Regions from separate parts of the Ensifer sp. SL37 genome, predicted to be linked through region 1. Evidence: predicted binding sites of a transcription regulator. Region 1 holds the regulator's gene; each other region holds the start of a gene.
The links. Region 1 encodes LexA, which represses DNA repair genes until DNA is damaged. Its sites were predicted from a motif close to TGTTCNNNNTGTGTTCNG; they were not measured.

Region 1 (5,659 bases):
GGCCACTGACGACCACGGTCGAGCTGCAAGGCCACATCGTATTCCCGCTGCGGCTCGATTGATTTCCATTCGGCATTGCCGATCGAAAGAAACGCCAGGTTCGTCGATCCCCGCGGATAAAAGCCGATACGAAGGATAGCGCCGGCGTCATAGCTCGTCGCCGCGTAACACGAGCCTCCCAGGGAAGGATCGGATCCCACCGTCCAGGCGTTGATCCGTTTCCAGATATTCGAACGCCCTTCTTCGGCAGACGCCGCTCCAGCCGTGAGCAACAGGCCGAGCACCACCAACGACAATCTATGCATGCAACCACCCCACTATCCACGCAAAGTTATCTTTTTTTAGAGGCCTGTCGAGACGGTGAAGGCCCTTCCCCGCAGGGATTTTTGCGCGCCCCAGGCCCGATGCGAAAGCTGGCAGCTCCGATGCATTCTCCGCGCCGGTCCATGAAGAACGGCCGAGACGAGCTTGAGATGGAGCGGCTGGCGCAAATCAGCCACAGCCTGCGGGCAAAGAGCTGTTGAACATGGCAGAGTGATCGCCATGCTTGCTGGACTTCGGAACGAAAGCGCGGTTCACATCGTTTACCAACCCGTAGTCCCACCCCTTCATCAAGTGGACGATCACCGTGCTTGCCGCCCTGCTTCTCGCTTCGATAGTCGCATCGCCCAATATGCCTGACGTCAAGCTCAGTGCCGCGACGGTGGATGAACTCCAGACCGATTTCGAACGGGCCGTGCCGTGCCATCAGATCGATGGACGCAATGTTTGGAAGGGCGCGCTCGCGTTCTACATCCAGTCCTTCGTTTATGACGGCGATACGCCCGTTGCGACCGATGCGGCCGACGCAGTGCTTCCGGAAGACAACAGCGCCGAAACGGTGAAGGAGTTCGAAGACGCCTGCTCGGCCTCGCAAGCGACTTAAGTCTCTCCGCGAAGAGAGCCGCGATTCTTTCGAATCACGCGCGCGATTGACCTGCCCGGCGCTGTTTTGGGACGCAACCGTCGCCGAAAACCGCCCCGCTCCCGCAAAAGTGACCAATCGCCCCCCACAGAAGCAGCCAATTGCCTGAATTCACGGAGTTTTAGGCACTTGCGGAACACATATGGAACAGATAGTGTCTGTTCTTGATTTGTTTCACGCCTCTGGAGCGACGTGCCATGCTGACCCGCAAGCAACAGGAATTGCTTCTGTTCATCCACGAACGCATGAAGGAGTCGGGCGTACCGCCGTCTTTCGATGAAATGAAGGATGCGCTCGACCTGGCGTCGAAGTCCGGCATTCACCGCTTGATCACGGCGCTCGAAGAACGCGGGTTCATTCGCCGGTTGCCGAACCGGGCACGCGCGCTCGAAGTCATCAAGCTTCCGGAAGCCTACGCCGCCGGCCAGCAACAGCCGCGCAGGGGCTTCTCGCCGAGCGTGATCGAGGGCAGCCTCGGAAAGCCGCCGGCCGCCGCTCCTGCCACGCCGAAGCCGGCGCCGGTCGCCGAAAGCACGTCTGTTTCCGTCCCGGTGATGGGGCGCATCGCTGCCGGCGTGCCGATCTCGGCGATCCAGAACAACACCCATGACATTACCGTTCCGCTCGACATGATCGGCAGCGGCGAGCATTACGCCCTCGAAGTAAAGGGCGATTCGATGATCGAGGCCGGCATCTTCGATGGCGACACGGTGATCATCCGCAACGGCAACTCGGCCAATCCCGGCGACATCATCGTGGCGCTCGTGGACGACGAGGAAGCGACGCTGAAGCGCTTCCGTCGCAAGGGCGCGTCGATTGCGCTCGAAGCGGCCAACCCCGCCTACGAGACGCGCATTTTCGGACCGGATCGCGTGAAGATCCAGGGCAAGCTCGTCGGGCTGATCCGCCGCTACCATTGAATTCCAGGCAGAACGCCGAATCAGAAGAGCCTCGCCACTGAAAGTGGCGAGGCTCTTTCCATTTAAGGCGACCTGAAATCCAGATCGCTTATTCGTGGATCGTGTATTCGCCGAGTTCGCAGAGATCCTGCGTGTCCTCGGTCGTATCGAGGGCCGAGCCTTCCTCGAATTCGAATCGCATGTCGTATTTGCAGACGTCCCGCCCGTCGGCAATGGTGATCTCCATGCTCTCGCCGGGGTTAAGGACCTGCCGACCGAAAACATCGTCTTCCCATTCATTGACGCCGACCGGCGACGTATAGAAATTCGTCAGTACCGCGCCGGTGTTGTTCTTCAGCTGGAAAACCAGGTCGTCCGCGCGCGCCTCAATAGCGGTCGCCGCAAAACACGCCAACGCCGTCAGGATCAGTCTCTTTTTCATTGATGCCATTGCCTCCGTTCTTAATGTTGACGGACGCTACCGATGCGGTTGATCTCAGCGGAGTCATCGTTCCCCCTCTACCGAATTCACCGAAGCGATAAGATCCGACGGAGGCATAGGAGACGTGGCTTGCGCGGACGTGTCGCGAATTTTACCGCGCTGCCCTAAGGCAGAACGCCAAACCAAATTTAACGAGGTGAGATTATTGGAGGCCTCGCCCGGAATTGAACCGGGGTACAAGGATTTGCAGTCCTCTGCGTCACCACTCCGCCACGAGGCCTCACAGCTCGGATAACCAAGCGTTGGCGCGGATTTAGAATGATTGCCGAAAAACCGCAAGAGGCATTTTCTGAAAAACGCGCCGTCGAATTGCAGGACGGATACTTTCCACAGAACGATCGACGATGACCGCCGATCGTCTCCCAGCTGATCTCAGCACCAGGGCGTCGGGCGCCCTTCCCACGGCCGCACGAGCCCCTCGGAAACGAGTACACGTCCAAGAGATTGGTCACCGCGTGTGACCAGGCGCAGTTTCTCGCCGGCCTTGGCATCTGATCGCCCTCCCGCCGAGATCAGCCTGAAGTCGCCTGCATTCAGCAATTCGCGCAGGCGCTGCTTGGCGTAGAAGCCGCGCGAACGCTCCTTGTCGCAGCTTGCCTGGCGGATTCGCGGTGCATCGACATCGGCGACGCGGATCGTCTCGCCATGGAAGACGAAGGTCGCGCCATCGATCACGCAGTTGTCGTTGCGAATGCCGCAAAAATAGAACTGATCGGTACGGATGGATGCCGTCTTCACCTCTTCATTCGGCCGCACGAGAGGGGTTGGCGGCGTGACGCCGACATTCACCGACGGCACCGGGGCGGCCAGGACAACCTTCGTCGCTGGGTTGGGCTTCGGATTTGGTTTGTGCCTATCCGCCAGCTGCGCAACGCGCTCCTGCGCTTCAGGAACCGCGCGCTGAGGCTTCGGCTTCGTTTCCGATCGCGATGCAAAGGCCATGACATCCGAAACCACCGGCCAGTGCCGCAACTCGGCGCGATGGTCGTAGGCCATGACGCCGCCAAGGGTGAGCGCTGCGGCCAGATACCACGGCGCCATGCCGCCCTGTTTGCTGGTGCTTCGGCCCGAACTGCGGCGTCGACGTTTCGTAGTGGCTTTGGCCATCGGTCCCCATCCTGATTCGAGACCGCATTATGCGTTTGATGGGTTGCCGAAAAGTTTTCGAAAGCACCCCAACAGAGGGGAAGACCGCGAGGAACCGGTCATTCGCCTGCGCGGCCACGGCCCTTGTTGAGAGATTCGGAATTGGTACGTGACGGCCGCGAGGAACCGAAAACTGCCGACCGCCCTGCCTCGACAACAAGATCGTTAAATCGGCGTCCGGCTCAGGAGCCGTTCGAGGAGTTGGCCTTCCCGCGCCAGCGCGCCCACCAGACGGCCAGACGACGACGGCGGCGGCGAACCGAGGGAATGTCGTGGGAAAGCACGATCAGGCCCAACGGTATCATCCAGAAGCCCAGCACGGGCAAGAAACCGAGAAAACCACAAAACACCAGCAGCGAACCCAGTAGGATCCGCAGCAGGGGCGAGTCGGGCAACGCGATACGCCATTTTCCCAGCACGATCTGTCGTGTTTGCGGATCAATGCCGAAATGCGTCTGCTTCCTGTTTTTATTCATCATTCCCTATCCGGCGTGTTTTCCCACAATTGGGGACTTCTCCACAGCCTCGCAACGGAACTTGTCATTTTTTTTGAAAAAGCGCTTGGCAAATCAGAAAAGCATGCGTATTAGCAGCCTCACTTCTGAAGCGCACAGCACAACAGCGGCGCGGATGATCCCTGGTAGCTCAGCGGTAGAGCATTCGACTGTTAATCGACAGGTCGCCGGTTCGAATCCGGCCCGGGGAGCCACTTTCTAAAAGAGCCATTTGCAGCGATGCGAATGGCTCTTTTTCATTTTGCACCTATGTTCTCCAAGTGATCAATCCCCAACCTCCCGATGGTTCTTCATGACAAAGGCCGCGGCGCCGCCCATCATCGTCTGGTTCCGCAAGGATCTCCGCCTGGCCGACAATCGCGCCCTCTCGGCTGCCGCCGGCGAGGCAGCCGTCATTCCCCTCTATATTCGCGAACCCGCCGACAGCGGCAACGGTCCGCTCGGGGCGGCGCAGGCGTGGTGGCTGCACCATTCGCTCGAGGCCTTGGGCGCAAGTCTCGCGCGGCACGCTTCTCGCCTCGTTCTACGATCAGGCGCGCCGCTTGACGTGATTGTCGAGATTGCGCGCGCAAGCGGTGCGGAGCGCATCTACTGGAACCGGCGCTACGACCCGAACGGCATCGCCACGGATACCGCGCTCAAGAAGGCGCTGGCCGAGCGGGGAATCATCGCGGAGAGCTTTGCAGGACAATTGCTGCATGAGCCCATGCGGCTGCTGACGACGACGGGCGGCCCCTACCGCGTGTTCACGCCGTTCTGGCGCGCGCTCGAACTGAAAAACGAGCCAGCACCGCCGATCGACCGGCCGCACCATATCGCAGCCCCGGGAGCATGGCCGCGATCGGAACGCCTTGACGACTGGTCGTTGCTGCCGACGAAACCGGACTGGGCGGCGACATTCAGCGAGGTCTGGACGCCGGGCGAAGACGGTGCGGCCACCCGTCTCGAAGAATTCGTCGATGAGAAGCTCGACGCCTACAAACGCTGCCGCGACATTCCCGACGCGGATGGCACATCCCTGCTCTCGCCTCATCTCGCCTTTGGCGAAATTTCGCCGGCGCAGGCCTGGCATGCGGCAGCTGGGCCCCAGGCCGATAGCGGCGAAGGGGCGGCCACCTTCCGCAAGGAACTCGCCTGGCGCGAATTCTCCTATCATCTGCTGTTTCATTATCCTGAGCTTGGCCGCCGCAACCTCGACCGTCGATTCGACCGCTTCCACTGGCTGAACGACGAGGACGATTTTACTCGATGGACCAGAGGGCTCACCGGATACCCGATCGTCGATGCCGGCATGCGCCAGCTATGGCGCCACGGCTACATGCACAATCGCGTTCGCATGATTGTCGCCTCCTTTCTCATCAAGGACCTGCTCGTCGACTGGCGCAAGGGAGAAGCCTGGTTCCGTGACACGCTGGTCGACGCGGATCCGGCCAACAATGCCGCAAGCTGGCAATGGGTCGCCGGATCGGGCGCGGACGCCGCACCGTTCTTCCGCATCTTCAACCCGCTCCTGCAAGGGGAGAAATTCGATCCCGACGGTCTCTATGTGAAGCGCTTCGTGCCAGAGCTGGAGCGCCTCCACCCGCGCTATGTCCATCGCCCCTTTGCAGCGCCCGCCACGACCCTTGCCGAA
Region 2 (5,659 bases), 2.6 Mb from region 1:
ACAGTAATCATGTGAAACTATCCTGTCGGCTTTGCGAATTGGCCCGGAGAGTGCCCGACAGCCTCAGTCCTCGTCAACCACCCGCAGGCGCAATTGCCCGACCCGATTGTCGACCGCGGCACGTGGTTCGTCCGCGTCCCGTGTGCCGCCTTCCGCTTGCAGTTCTAAGGCCTCGATCTTGGCGCCGCGGCGGGTGAGCTTGCTGGAGGAAACGAGGATGTCCTCGACATCCTTCTGGCTCATGGCGAAATGGCCCTGCAGCTTGCGCACGCGCTCATCGAGACGGCCGAGATCCTCCATCAGCCGCGCGACTTCGCCCTGGATCAGGTGCGCCTGCTCGCGCATGCGTGCATCCTTGAGGATCGCCTGGATCACCTGGATCGACAGCAGCAGCAGGGAGGGCGAGACGATGACGATCCGCTGGCGGTGCGCCTTCTGCACGATCGCTTCGAAATGCTCGTGGATCTCCGCAAAGATCGATTCCGAGGGTACGAAGAGGAAGGCGGTGTCCTGCGTTTCACCTGGGATCAGGTACTTGCCGGCGATGTCGCGCACGTGCGTTTCCATGTCGCGGCGAAAGAGTTGGGCGATCTGCTGGCGCCGCTCCGGGGTCGGAGCATCCCGCATCGCGTTCCAGGCTTCGAGCGGAAATTTGGCGTCGATGACCAACGGCGGCTGGCCGTTCGGCATGCGGATGGTGCAGTCGGGCCGCACCCCGTTCGACAGCGTCGCCTGGAATTCGAAGGCCCCCATCGGCAGCCCGTCGGCGATAATCGCTTCCATGCGCGACTGGCCGAAGGCGCCGCGCGTCTGCTTGTTCGATAGAATCGCCTGAAGTCCGGCCATATCCTTGGCGAGCGACTGGATGTTGTTCTGGGCCGTGTCGATGACCGCGAGGCGCTCCTGCAGCCGGCGCAGGTTCTCGTGTGTCGCCTTGGTCTGCTCGCTGATCGAGGCGCCGATGCGATGGGTCATGCCGTCGATGCGCTGGCTGAGTGTCTGGTTGAGCTCCGCCTGCCGGGCGCCGAACACCTCGGCCATGGCCGCGACCCGCCCTTGCATCTCCGTCTGTGCTGCTAGCAGCATTGCCATCTGTTCCTGCCGCTCGTCGTCGCGGGGATTGCGCCGGCGCGAGAGCGCCATCAGGCCGGCAACAGCCAGCACAAGGCCGGCGGCAATTGCCAGATGGCCCAGGGTAATCGGCAGGGTGCCGATGAAAAACAACGGCTGGGCGAAGGGAAGGGGCGCGGGTTCCATGCGCCAAACCTAACAGATTCTCTCGCGAAGTGTAGATCAAAACGAGAACATATGTGCGCGGCGGTTAACGCCCGACGAGGGACGAGCGGGTGCCGCAGGTGGCAAGGCAATTTCCTTGCGCGTCGATGGAAAGATCGGCTATGGGAGCATCATGACCATCAAGCCGCTTATCATCCTTCCCGATCCTGTGCTTCGCCAGGTTTCAACGCCGATCGAAACCGTCGACGCGGACGTCCGCCGTCTGGCCGATGACATGCTCGAAACCATGTACGATGCCCCCGGCATCGGCCTTGCCGCGATCCAGATCGGTGTCGCCAGGCGCATGCTGGTGCTCGACGTTTCGAAAGAGGGCGACGAGAAGACGCCGCTTGTCTTCATCAACCCCGAGATCGTCGCTTCGTCCGACACCTATTCGGTTTACGAGGAAGGCTGCCTGTCGATCCCTGACTACTACGCCGAGGTCGAGCGCCCCGCCGTCATCACCGTCAAGCACCTCGACCGCGACGGCAAGGAACAGACGATCGAGGCCGAAGGCCTGCTCGCCACCTGCCTGCAGCACGAGATCGACCACCTGAACGGCGTGTTGTTCATCGACCACATCTCCAAGCTCAAGCGCGACATGGTGATCCGCAAGTTCACCAAGGCTGCCAAGACGCGCGGCGCAAAGGCGATCTGAGCCTTCGATCGCGGTAGATCACGCGAAATTTTGAAGGCGGGAACCCATTGAACATTCCAGGAAGAGCGTGAAACGGCTTTCCTGGAATTGTCCTGTTTTTAGAGAATGAGATCATTTCGCCGTTTCCCCGCATGAAGTGATCTGAAAGGACGGAGTTACCGCCTTGTCGCTTCGCATCATCTTCATGGGCACACCGGAATTTTCGGTGCCGACACTGGCGGCACTTGCCGAGGCAGGTCATCAGATCGTCGCCGTCTACACCCAGCCACCGCGGCCGGGTGGCCGCCGCGGGCTCGATCTGCAGAAATCGCCGGTGCACCAGGCGGCCGAGCTTCTGGGCATTCCGGTGCTGACGCCGGTCAACTTCAAGGACGAGGCGGACCGCCAGACCTTCCGTGATTTCGACGCCGACGTCGCCGTCGTCGTCGCCTATGGCCTGCTTCTGCCCGAGGCCATCCTCACCGGCACCAAGCTCGGCTGCTACAACGGCCACGCCTCGCTGCTGCCGCGCTGGCGCGGTGCAGCCCCAATCCAGCGCGCGATCATGGCCGGCGATCATGAGACCGGCATGATGGTGATGAAGATGGAAAAGGGGCTCGATACCGGCCCGGTCGCCCTCACCAAGACGGTTCAGATCGGCGAGACGATGACCGGGGGCGAATTGCACGATCGCCTGATGCAGGTCGGCGCCAGTCTGATGCGGGAAGCGATGGCAAAACTCGAGGCCGACGATCTGCCGCTGACGGTCCAGGCCGAGGACGGCGTCGTCTACGCCCAGAAGATCAGCAAAACGGAAACCCGCATCGATTTCGCCCGTCCCGCCCGCGAGGTCCACGACCATATCCGCGGCCTGTCGCCATTTCCGGGCGCCTGGTTCGAACTTGAGATCGCCGGCAGGCCGGAGCGCATCAAGGTTCTGAACTCGGAGCCCGCTTCCGGCGAGGCCGAGGCCGGCACGGTGCTCGACGATAATCTGACGATTGCCTGCGCCGAGGGCGCCGTTCGGCTCACCCGCCTGCAGCGCGCCGGCGGCAAGGCGTTGGGTGCGGCCGACTTCCTGCGCGGAACGCCGGTTGCGCCCGGCATGAGGGTCGGCTGATGCCGCGGTTCAAGCTGACCGTCGAATATGACGGCTCGGACTATGTCGGCTGGCAGCGGCAGGACAACGGAGAGTCCGTGCAAGGGGCGATCGAAAAGGCGATCCTGTCGCTGACCGGAGAGACCGTGTCGATCCGCGGCGCCGGCCGCACCGATTCCGGTGTGCACGCCAGTGGCCAGGTCATGCATGCGGATCTCACGCGTCCGTGGAAGCCCTACACGCTGCGCAACGCGCTAAATGCCCATCTGGGGCTTGCGGGCGAGCGGGTGGCGATCCTCGGGGCCGAGGAAGTGTCCGAGGAATTCGACGCGCGCTTCTCGGCGCTGCGCCGCCACTACCTCTACCGCATTATCTCGCGGCCCGCGCCGCTGGCGCTTGAAGCCCGGCGCGCCTGGTGGGTGCCGAAGCCGCTCGACCATGAAGCCATGCATGCAGGCGCCCAGCGCCTCGTCGGCCATCATGACTTCACCACCTTCCGCTCCGCCCATTGCCAGGCGGCGAGCCCGGTGCGCACGCTCGATCGGCTGGACGTCGCGCTTGTCGCCGGCGTTATCGAGATCCGCGCAACGGCGCAGAGCTTCCTGCACAACCAGATCCGCTCCTTCGCCGGCTCGCTGAAGCTGGTGGGCGAAGGCAAGTGGACGCCGGATGATCTGCAGGCAGCGCTTGAGGCCCGCAACCGCAAGGCCTGCGGCCCCGTGGCGCCGCCCGATGGGCTTTATTTCCTTCAGGTGGATTACTGATCCTGAGGTCCTAGCTTGTCGGGATCAGACCGAAGAAGCGCTGCAAGAGATCGCCGATCATCATCGACGGCAACAGGAACAGCGCCGTCAGCGCCGAGGCAAGCAGCGTCTGGTTGCCGGTCACCATGCGCAAGAGCCGGAAGAGCACCGCAACGCTGATGACGAGCAGCGTCAACCAGATGAAGCTCGTCAGCCCCTGGCTCCCGGGAATGACGACACGGATCGCCGCCGGCACCGCCATGGCGTAGGAGAGCGGAACCGAGAGCCAGTTTGTGGTAACGACGATCGGTACCACCGCTCCGGCAAATCCGAGTGGGCGCGAGAGAATGGCGATCAGCACCAGCGGCAAGAGCCAGCTGACGAGATCGACGACGAGCAGCTTGAAGATGAAGCCGATGCCGATCGTGGTGCCATCAGGCATGACCGAGAGGTAGTAGAGCCGCCAGGACGCCCAGGTGACGGCGATCGCCGGCAGGCACCAGAGCATGGACGTGAACGAGCGCCAGAGGCCACTCTCGCTGAAATCGAGCCAGCGGAAGCCTTCTTCGTTACCCTGCGCCAGGAGCCAGAGCCCCCGGATATAGGCAAGCACCTCATCAAGCAGCGGCATGGCCGAACCAGCGGGCGATGAAGGTTTCATAGATATTGGTCAGGGTCTCGAGGTCGGCGACGGCGACCCGTTCGTCGACCATGTGCATCGTCTGGCCGACGAGGCCGAACTCGACCACCGGGCAATAGTCCTTGATGAAGCGCGCATCCGAGGTTCCGCCGGTCGTCGACAGCTTCGGCTGGCGCCCCGTCACGGCTTCGACCGCGCCGGAGAGCGAATCGATCAGCGCGTTGTTGCGTGTGAGAAACACGTGGCTCGGGCGCTCCGCCCAGACGATTTCGTAGCGAACGGGGGCGCGGTCCGGACGCAGGCTACCGCTTGCCGCGGCACGGTCGAGCCGGGCGATGATCTCGGCCATCAGGCTATCCGCCGTCCATGTGTCGTTGAAGCGGATGTTGAAGGCGGCCGTCGCCTTGGCCGGAATGACGTTGACGGCACTGTTGCCGACATCGATCGTCGTCACTTCGAGATTGGACGGCTGGAAGCTCTCGGTGCCGTTGTCGAAGGGCGGGTCCATCAGCGCCTGCGTCAGCTGCAGGATGCCGCGCACCGGGCTGTCGGCGAGATGAGGATAGGCCGCATGGCCCTGCACGCCGTGAACGGTGATGCGCCCGGACAGCGAGCCGCGCCGGCCGATCTTGATCATGTCGCCAAGGCTCTCCGGGTTGGTCGGTTCGCCGACCAGGCACGCATCCCAGCGCTCGCCCTTGTCGGCCGCCCATTGCAAGAGCTTGGTGGTGCCATTGATCGCCGGTCCCTCTTCGTCGCCGGTGATGAGGAAGGAGACCGAGCCCTTCGGGGCGCCATGCTTTTCGACATGGCGGGCGATTGCCGCGACGAAGCAGGCGATGCCGCCCTTCATATCGACGGCGCCGCGGCCATACATCTCGCCGCCGGCAATGTCGGCCGAAAACGGACCGTGGCTCCAGGCGGCCTCGTCGCCGACGGGAACGACATCCGTATGCCCGGCAAACATCAGATGCGGGCCTTCGGTTCCAAGCCGCGCATAAAGGTTCTCGATGTCGGGCGTGCCAGCCTCCTTGGCCATCACGCGGTCGACCGCGAAGCCGAGCGGCTTCAGCATGGCTTCAAGGGCTGCAAGCGCGCCGCCTTCGGCCGGGGTGACTGAGGGGCAACGAATGAGGGTGGCGAGATTGGCGATCGGATCGGTGGAGGTCATCTAACGTTATGCCGTCTGCATGGCCACGAAGGGCCTTGGGAATGGAGGCTGCTGGTTTATCCGATCGCCAGCGAACTGTCACGCAGGATGGGGC
Region 3 (5,659 bases), on a different contig from region 1:
CGTTCCCGCGAAGGGAGACGTGCGCTCCAATATTCACGCGCGTGGGACGCCAAAACGGGCGCATGTGACAAAGGAAATGCTGGCGATCGCCGAGACCTTGCGCCCGAAGCTTGTCGAAGATGGCATGTTCCTGGTCGGCCTCGACATCGTCGGCGACAAGCTGCTTGAGATAAACGTGTTCACGCCCGGTGGTCTCCAGACCATTCGTGAACTCTACGACGTCGACTTCTGCGAGGACATCCTCGAGTCGCTGGAGAACAAAATTGCGACCAGGAAGACGTATCAAGGAGCGTTGAACAACCGGATCTTGTCGACCCACTAGGACTTTGCCGAAGAACTCTGGGCACAAGGTCGCTAGCAAATTGGTGCTTTAAAAAAGATCTTTCCAAGGATTCGGAACCGATGGCGCTGTCCTCGGTTTCTCCTGCATACGCGATAGGAGAAGAAGGCGATGGCCAAAGACGACGATCTAAAAGCCGGCTTTACCGGCACACCCGAAGAACCTCTCGCTGGCGTTCGCAAAGCTGCGCAGACAGCCACCGAAGCAGTGAAGAGAGAGACGAGCGCTGTCGCGACTGCCGCAGCAGATCATCCTCACACCGCGACCACTCTCGGATTGCTGATCGGCGCCCTCGCCTTTACCATCGGCTACGTCGTGGGACGGTCATCGGTCGATACCGGGCGGGGATACTGGCGATAGATCCGCCAGCCGGCGAAGCTGATGTTCGCCGCCGCCTCTCAAATCACGATAACTCCCTCGTTACCATGAATTTAGGCGCCGCTAATATCTATTGACTATAGCGTGCACTATGCAAGGCTGAAAGCTCTTGATTGTGTCGTGACGCTGTAGGGTTTCTTCATGTTCTTGGTCCGCACCGATCTCGATGTCGCCATCACACGATGGCGCGAGATCATCTTGACTTCCTTGCCGTGGGACCAACTTGGCGGCTACGTTGCGTTGCGCAAGCATGATTTGACAATCGAACTTCACAACCTCGATGAGGATAGCGATCTGCTCGTCTTTGCCACCGATGGCGAAGTTCTGGCCAGCCGGTTCCGTTCAGCTTATCCCTTTGTGGTGACATACGGGAGGAATCCCGGCTACCCGCTGGAATACCTGGTCTGGCTTTCATTCCACATGCAAGCGAACTTCGATCGGTTGGGTGTCCTGGAGATGAGCGCGACTTACGAGGACGAAGAGGGCGACATCGAAAGCATGTCTGCCATGGCGATGGGCTTCTCGCGTCAGGCCGACCTTGACGACTTTATAGCGCGGTTCGACGGCAAGGACCTGAGCCAGGATTTGTTGTTCGGCTATGACGCTTATCTATTGGAGGTGGGAGAGAAGATCGGCTAAGGCATCCTTCCCCAAGGAATATCTCGCTCCCGCCCCTCGACTGAAGCTCATCTCGCTGAACCAGCGCCGGCCACTCGATTTTCTAGCGTGCCTGACGGTGAGCGTTCGCCGGCGTCGGTTCCAGCGACTTCTGCTCGGCCGATCCGCCAGTCTCCTCCCATCCAAACACACTGCGACCGCCCCATTCGGGCGAGTGGCGAAACTCTCCGGCAACAATTTCCTTGAGGTCCGGGCCGGTGGCGTATCTTTCGAGCTGCCGTGCCTGGTCGTCAAGACGCTTCAGCGCCTCCAGTTCCTCGCCAAGTCCGAGCCGCGCTTTCGTCACGGCCGATCGCATGACCGCGATCGTGTGGTCGTACACCTTGAGGGGCACGGGAAACGGATGGCGGTCCTTGCCACCGTGCGCAAGCGAAAACCGGGCCGGATCGGCGAAACGGCAAGGCGCGCCATGAACGACTTCAGCCACCATCGCGAGCGCGTTGACCGTGCGGGCACCGACGCCCGGAACCATCAAAAGCTGCTCGAAATCTTCCGGCCCGCGATCGGCAGCCGCAGAAAGTGTCGCATGCAGCCGTCGCATGTTGACGTTTTCCTCCCGTACGTCGTGATGTGCCGGCATCACGAGATGTGGGAGCAACGGCTGATCGGCCTCCTTCGGTTTAACCTTCGGATCCATAGCGACGACTTCCCGGACAATTCGGTCAGGCCCAAGCGATGCCAAAAGCTCAAGCTGCCCGTGGCGTGATGCGGCAGCCCGTCTGTCTGCGAGATTGACGATTTCCCCCTGACCTTTTCCCTCGATCGCGGCATGGGGAGAGTCGACGAAGCTGGAAACGCCCTCCGACAACCAATGATAGCGCCGGGCCTGGCGTTTATCGCCGTTCATGCCTTGCTGTACCACCACCCATTTGCCATCGTCAGCGACGATGAAACCGTGCAGGTAGAGGTCGAAGCCGTCCTGGACCGCGGCACTATCGACCTTTGCAACAAGCCGGCTGGTGGCCGCAAGGCCGGCACCATCGATGCCGACGCGGTTGCCGATGGCGATCAGTTCGTCTGGCGTCTGCCGCGAATGTCGTCCGCGACCGCCGCAGACGCTTATCCCGAGATCCCGCGAACGAGGAGCGAGACCGCGCTTGAGAGCGCCGATGACGCTGGTGGTGATGCCGGATGAGTGCCAATCCATGCCCATGACGCAGCCGAAGGACTGGAACCAGAAAGGATGGGCCAGACGGCGCAGAAACTCGTCACGGCCGTATTCGATGACGATGGCTTCGGCGATGATCGTCCCGAGCTTCGTCATGCGATCGCCGAGCCACGGGGGAACCCTGCCGCCATGAAGAGGGAGATCTGCACTTCCAGCTCGCTGAACCATTCGTGTCTTATAGGCCGCTTACAGGCATTGTGACAGGGGAAAGTTCTTCAAACGTTCCTACCGCCGGGAACAAGTCGCAACCCTTGCTGTTTTGTGGTTGGAATGTTGCGAGGCGCCGTTGCGTCACGATGAGATGGGCCAATCCCTGCGGAGGCCTTCCAATGCAAAACCGTTTCCCGTGTGCGGCAGTCGTCATCCTCCTAACCGCAGCTTTACTGGCGGGTTGCGCCAACGTCTCAGCCAGGCAGACAGCGAGCAACACCGGCAAGGTTGGATACGGTTCGGATCCGGTTCTGCCAAAACCACGCCCAACCGTGATCCCGACGGTCAACATCGCCGATGCGACCGGGTGGCGGGGCGGAGAACATCCACTCGCTGCCAAAGGATTGAAGGTCAACGCCTTTGCGACGAATTTGGACCATCCGCGCTGGCTGCGCGTCCTTCCCAACGGTGACGTTCTGGTGGCCGAAAGCAATGCTCCGGCCAAACACGACGAGGGCTTCAGCCTGAAGAAGGTCTTCATGAGCGCGGCCATGAAGCGCGCTGGCGCCGCCACACCAAGCGCAAACAGGATCACGCTGCTTCGCGACACCGATGGCGACGGGGTGGCCGACCTGCGGACCACGTTCGCCGAAGGTCTCAACTCGCCTTTCGGCATGACGCTGTCGCGGGGCAAGCTCTATGTCGCCAACACCGACGCTCTCGTCGCCTTCCCCTATTCGAACGGACAGACCCGGATCACGGCGCCGCCGCAAAAGATCGCGGATCTACCGGCCGGCGATCTCAATCACCATTGGACCAAGGATGTGATCGCAAGCCCGGACGGCCGCAAGCTCTACGTTACGGTCGGCTCCAACAGCAATGTTGCCGAAAACGGCATGGCCGTCGAACGGCACCGTGCAGCCGTGCTCGAGATCGACAAGGCAAGCGGCCACATGCGCCCCTTCGCCTCGGGCCTGCGCAATCCCAACGGGCTCTCCTGGAACCCTCAGAATGGAAAGCTGTGGGTCGCGGTCAACGAACGCGACGAACTCGGTGACGATCTCGTCCCGGACTACATGACATCCGTGCGCGATGGCGCCTTCTATGGCTGGCCCTACAGCTACTTCGGCCAGAACGTCGACACCCGCGTCAGGCCGCAGCGTCCTGACCTCGTCGCAAGGGCCATCAAGCCCGACTACGCGCTGGGCGCCCACACGGCATCATTGGGACTGGTGTTCTCGAGGGGCTCGTCGCTCGGCCCCACCTATTCGAACGGCGCATTCGTTGGACAGCATGGCTCCTGGAACCGAAGCGTACCCAGCGGCTACAAGGTCATCTTCGTCCCGTTTTTGAATGGCAAGCCCAGCGGTACCGGCCAAAAGATGTCCTCACCGGGTTCGTCGGCAAAGGCGGCAGCGCCATGGGGCGCCCCGCCGGCGTGGCAATCGATAAGACTGGTAGTTTGCTGGTTGCCGACGATGTCGGCAATGTCGTGTGGCGTGTCAGCAGAGAATGACCTTTTGCCTGTTTCAAAAGCGATCAATGTGCATTTGGTCGTCCCGCGTCGGCAATCGCCCGATGAGAACGGGATGCCGCGCGCCGGCGCTCTTGAGTTCGGGCCTGTTTCCTGGAAACCCGCAATTCCTCCAGATCTGGAAGCCACCAGCCGCTGCAATGATCGGGACCGGTGCGTGCCGACCATACAGAGATCAATTCCGGTAGTGTTGTGGGCCGCCAGGAGGCCCAGACAAACTCCATCAGGCTATTGTTCATGAATGGATACGAGCAGGAGAAAGTTCGAGGAACAATCTCCTGTGAAATCCCGATGAATATTATGACGCCGTAGGTTTCAGTGGAGACGGCACGCCCGAGCCGCGGTGGAAAAACCGCAGGAACAGGATATCGCCGTCTTCTCCGTTCGACGCTGCGACTTCTCGCTTCCAATTCCTCGGCGGACCCCCGCGACGCAAGTCGGCGTTGCTTTCGTGCATCCGGTTCATTGCGGCGGGCGGCCGCTTCGATCACAGGCCACCGTTTCCGCAATTCCTCGTAGGAGCGGAACGGAACATGCCACGTCCTGGAATTGTCATCCCAACGCGCCCACGGCACCTGTCGCAATTCCTCAACGATGGTGCGGGAGAAAGGTGTCCGCAGGCAAAGGTCATCGCCTGCCTCCAGATACGGACTGCCGATGGGATCGAAGTCGTAAGCGTCCCTGCCCTTTGATTCACCGAACGGATCTCGTTCCGACAATTGGCCGTCCATCCATCTGGTAAACCGGCGGTCGGCAGTCTTGCCCGGAATAAACCAATTGCGCCTATCATCGCTCCATATGGCCCGGGGAAAAGCCCGTCGAAACTCTCCCAGCATGGTTCGGTCGTAGGGAAACGAAATATACGCACCGGGGCGATTTGATGGCTCACCCGACATTGCTTCGCGAACCCCTCCTCGTTCCGACACATTCTCCCGTCTCACTCAACGAATAGGCTTGGCCCGCTGTTCCCCGATTGCGCAAAAAAACGAGAGCCGAACGGCTTTTTTCGATGCTGTAAACCGAGGCGCGAAGTCCACATCGCGCCCAATGGCGGACATCGAACCGCGTTCGGATGAGGTGGGCCGAAGCAAATCCCGGTGAGAGGATGAGCGGACTACGCCGCAAAGGCGTGCACGCCCGCGCGGACTGTCTCCGGGTCACGGTTTTCGACGCCGTACAGAATGTCGAGAAGCGGAAAGGTCATTCGATAAAAACCCATACGATCCCTTGCCGCCGTGTCTGGGGAAAAGTGCGCGAGCACCAGGTCGACGAACGGGTCACCAAGCCCTGCCGCGAGGCTCGCAAAATCGTAAGCTGGGTCGCCGGGGCCGCAGCCGGAGAAATCGATGACGCCTGAAAGTCTGCCGCGATCGACGAGAATGTTTCCGGTCCCAAAATCCCCGTGAATAAG

Region 2: the regulator LexA is predicted to act here: its motif matches at 1,290-1,307, upstream of OVA00_RS17225 (DNA recombination protein RmuC).
Region 3: the regulator LexA is predicted to act here: its motif matches at 2,774-2,791, upstream of OVA00_RS37650 (DUF763 domain-containing protein).

What each region holds. Positions count from the first base shown of each region.
Region 1 is NZ_JAPPRN010000006.1:3,643,877-3,649,535, forward strand. It holds gene OVA00_RS29915 (hypothetical protein) at 1-287, opposite strand, end outside; gene OVA00_RS29920 (hypothetical protein) at 674-925, shown strand; gene lexA (transcriptional repressor LexA) at 1,162-1,884, shown strand; gene OVA00_RS29930 (hypothetical protein) at 1,973-2,314, opposite strand; tRNA gene OVA00_RS29935 (tRNA-Cys) at 2,512-2,585, opposite strand; gene OVA00_RS29940 (thermonuclease family protein) at 2,738-3,472, opposite strand; gene OVA00_RS29945 (hypothetical protein) at 3,694-3,987, opposite strand; tRNA gene OVA00_RS29950 (tRNA-Asn) at 4,146-4,220, shown strand; gene OVA00_RS29955 (cryptochrome/photolyase family protein) at 4,319-5,659, shown strand, end outside.
Region 2 is NZ_JAPPRN010000006.1:1,048,913-1,054,571, reverse strand. It holds gene OVA00_RS17230 (ribokinase) at 1-11, opposite strand, end outside; gene OVA00_RS17225 (DNA recombination protein RmuC) at 64-1,257, opposite strand; gene def (peptide deformylase) at 1,409-1,933, shown strand; gene fmt (methionyl-tRNA formyltransferase) at 2,097-3,032, shown strand; gene truA (tRNA pseudouridine(38-40) synthase TruA) at 3,032-3,775, shown strand; gene OVA00_RS17205 (hypothetical protein) at 3,786-4,385, opposite strand; gene dapE (succinyl-diaminopimelate desuccinylase) at 4,372-5,565, opposite strand.
Region 3 is NZ_JAPPRN010000007.1:1,154,397-1,160,055, forward strand. It holds gene OVA00_RS37635 (glutathione synthetase) at 1-322, shown strand, start outside; gene OVA00_RS37640 (hypothetical protein) at 452-700, shown strand; gene OVA00_RS37645 (hypothetical protein) at 860-1,357, shown strand; gene OVA00_RS37650 (DUF763 domain-containing protein) at 1,440-2,732, opposite strand; partial or broken gene OVA00_RS37655 (PQQ-dependent sugar dehydrogenase) at 2,894-4,230, shown strand; gene OVA00_RS37660 (hypothetical protein) at 4,254-4,979, opposite strand; gene OVA00_RS37665 (phosphotransferase family protein) at 5,363-5,659, opposite strand, start outside.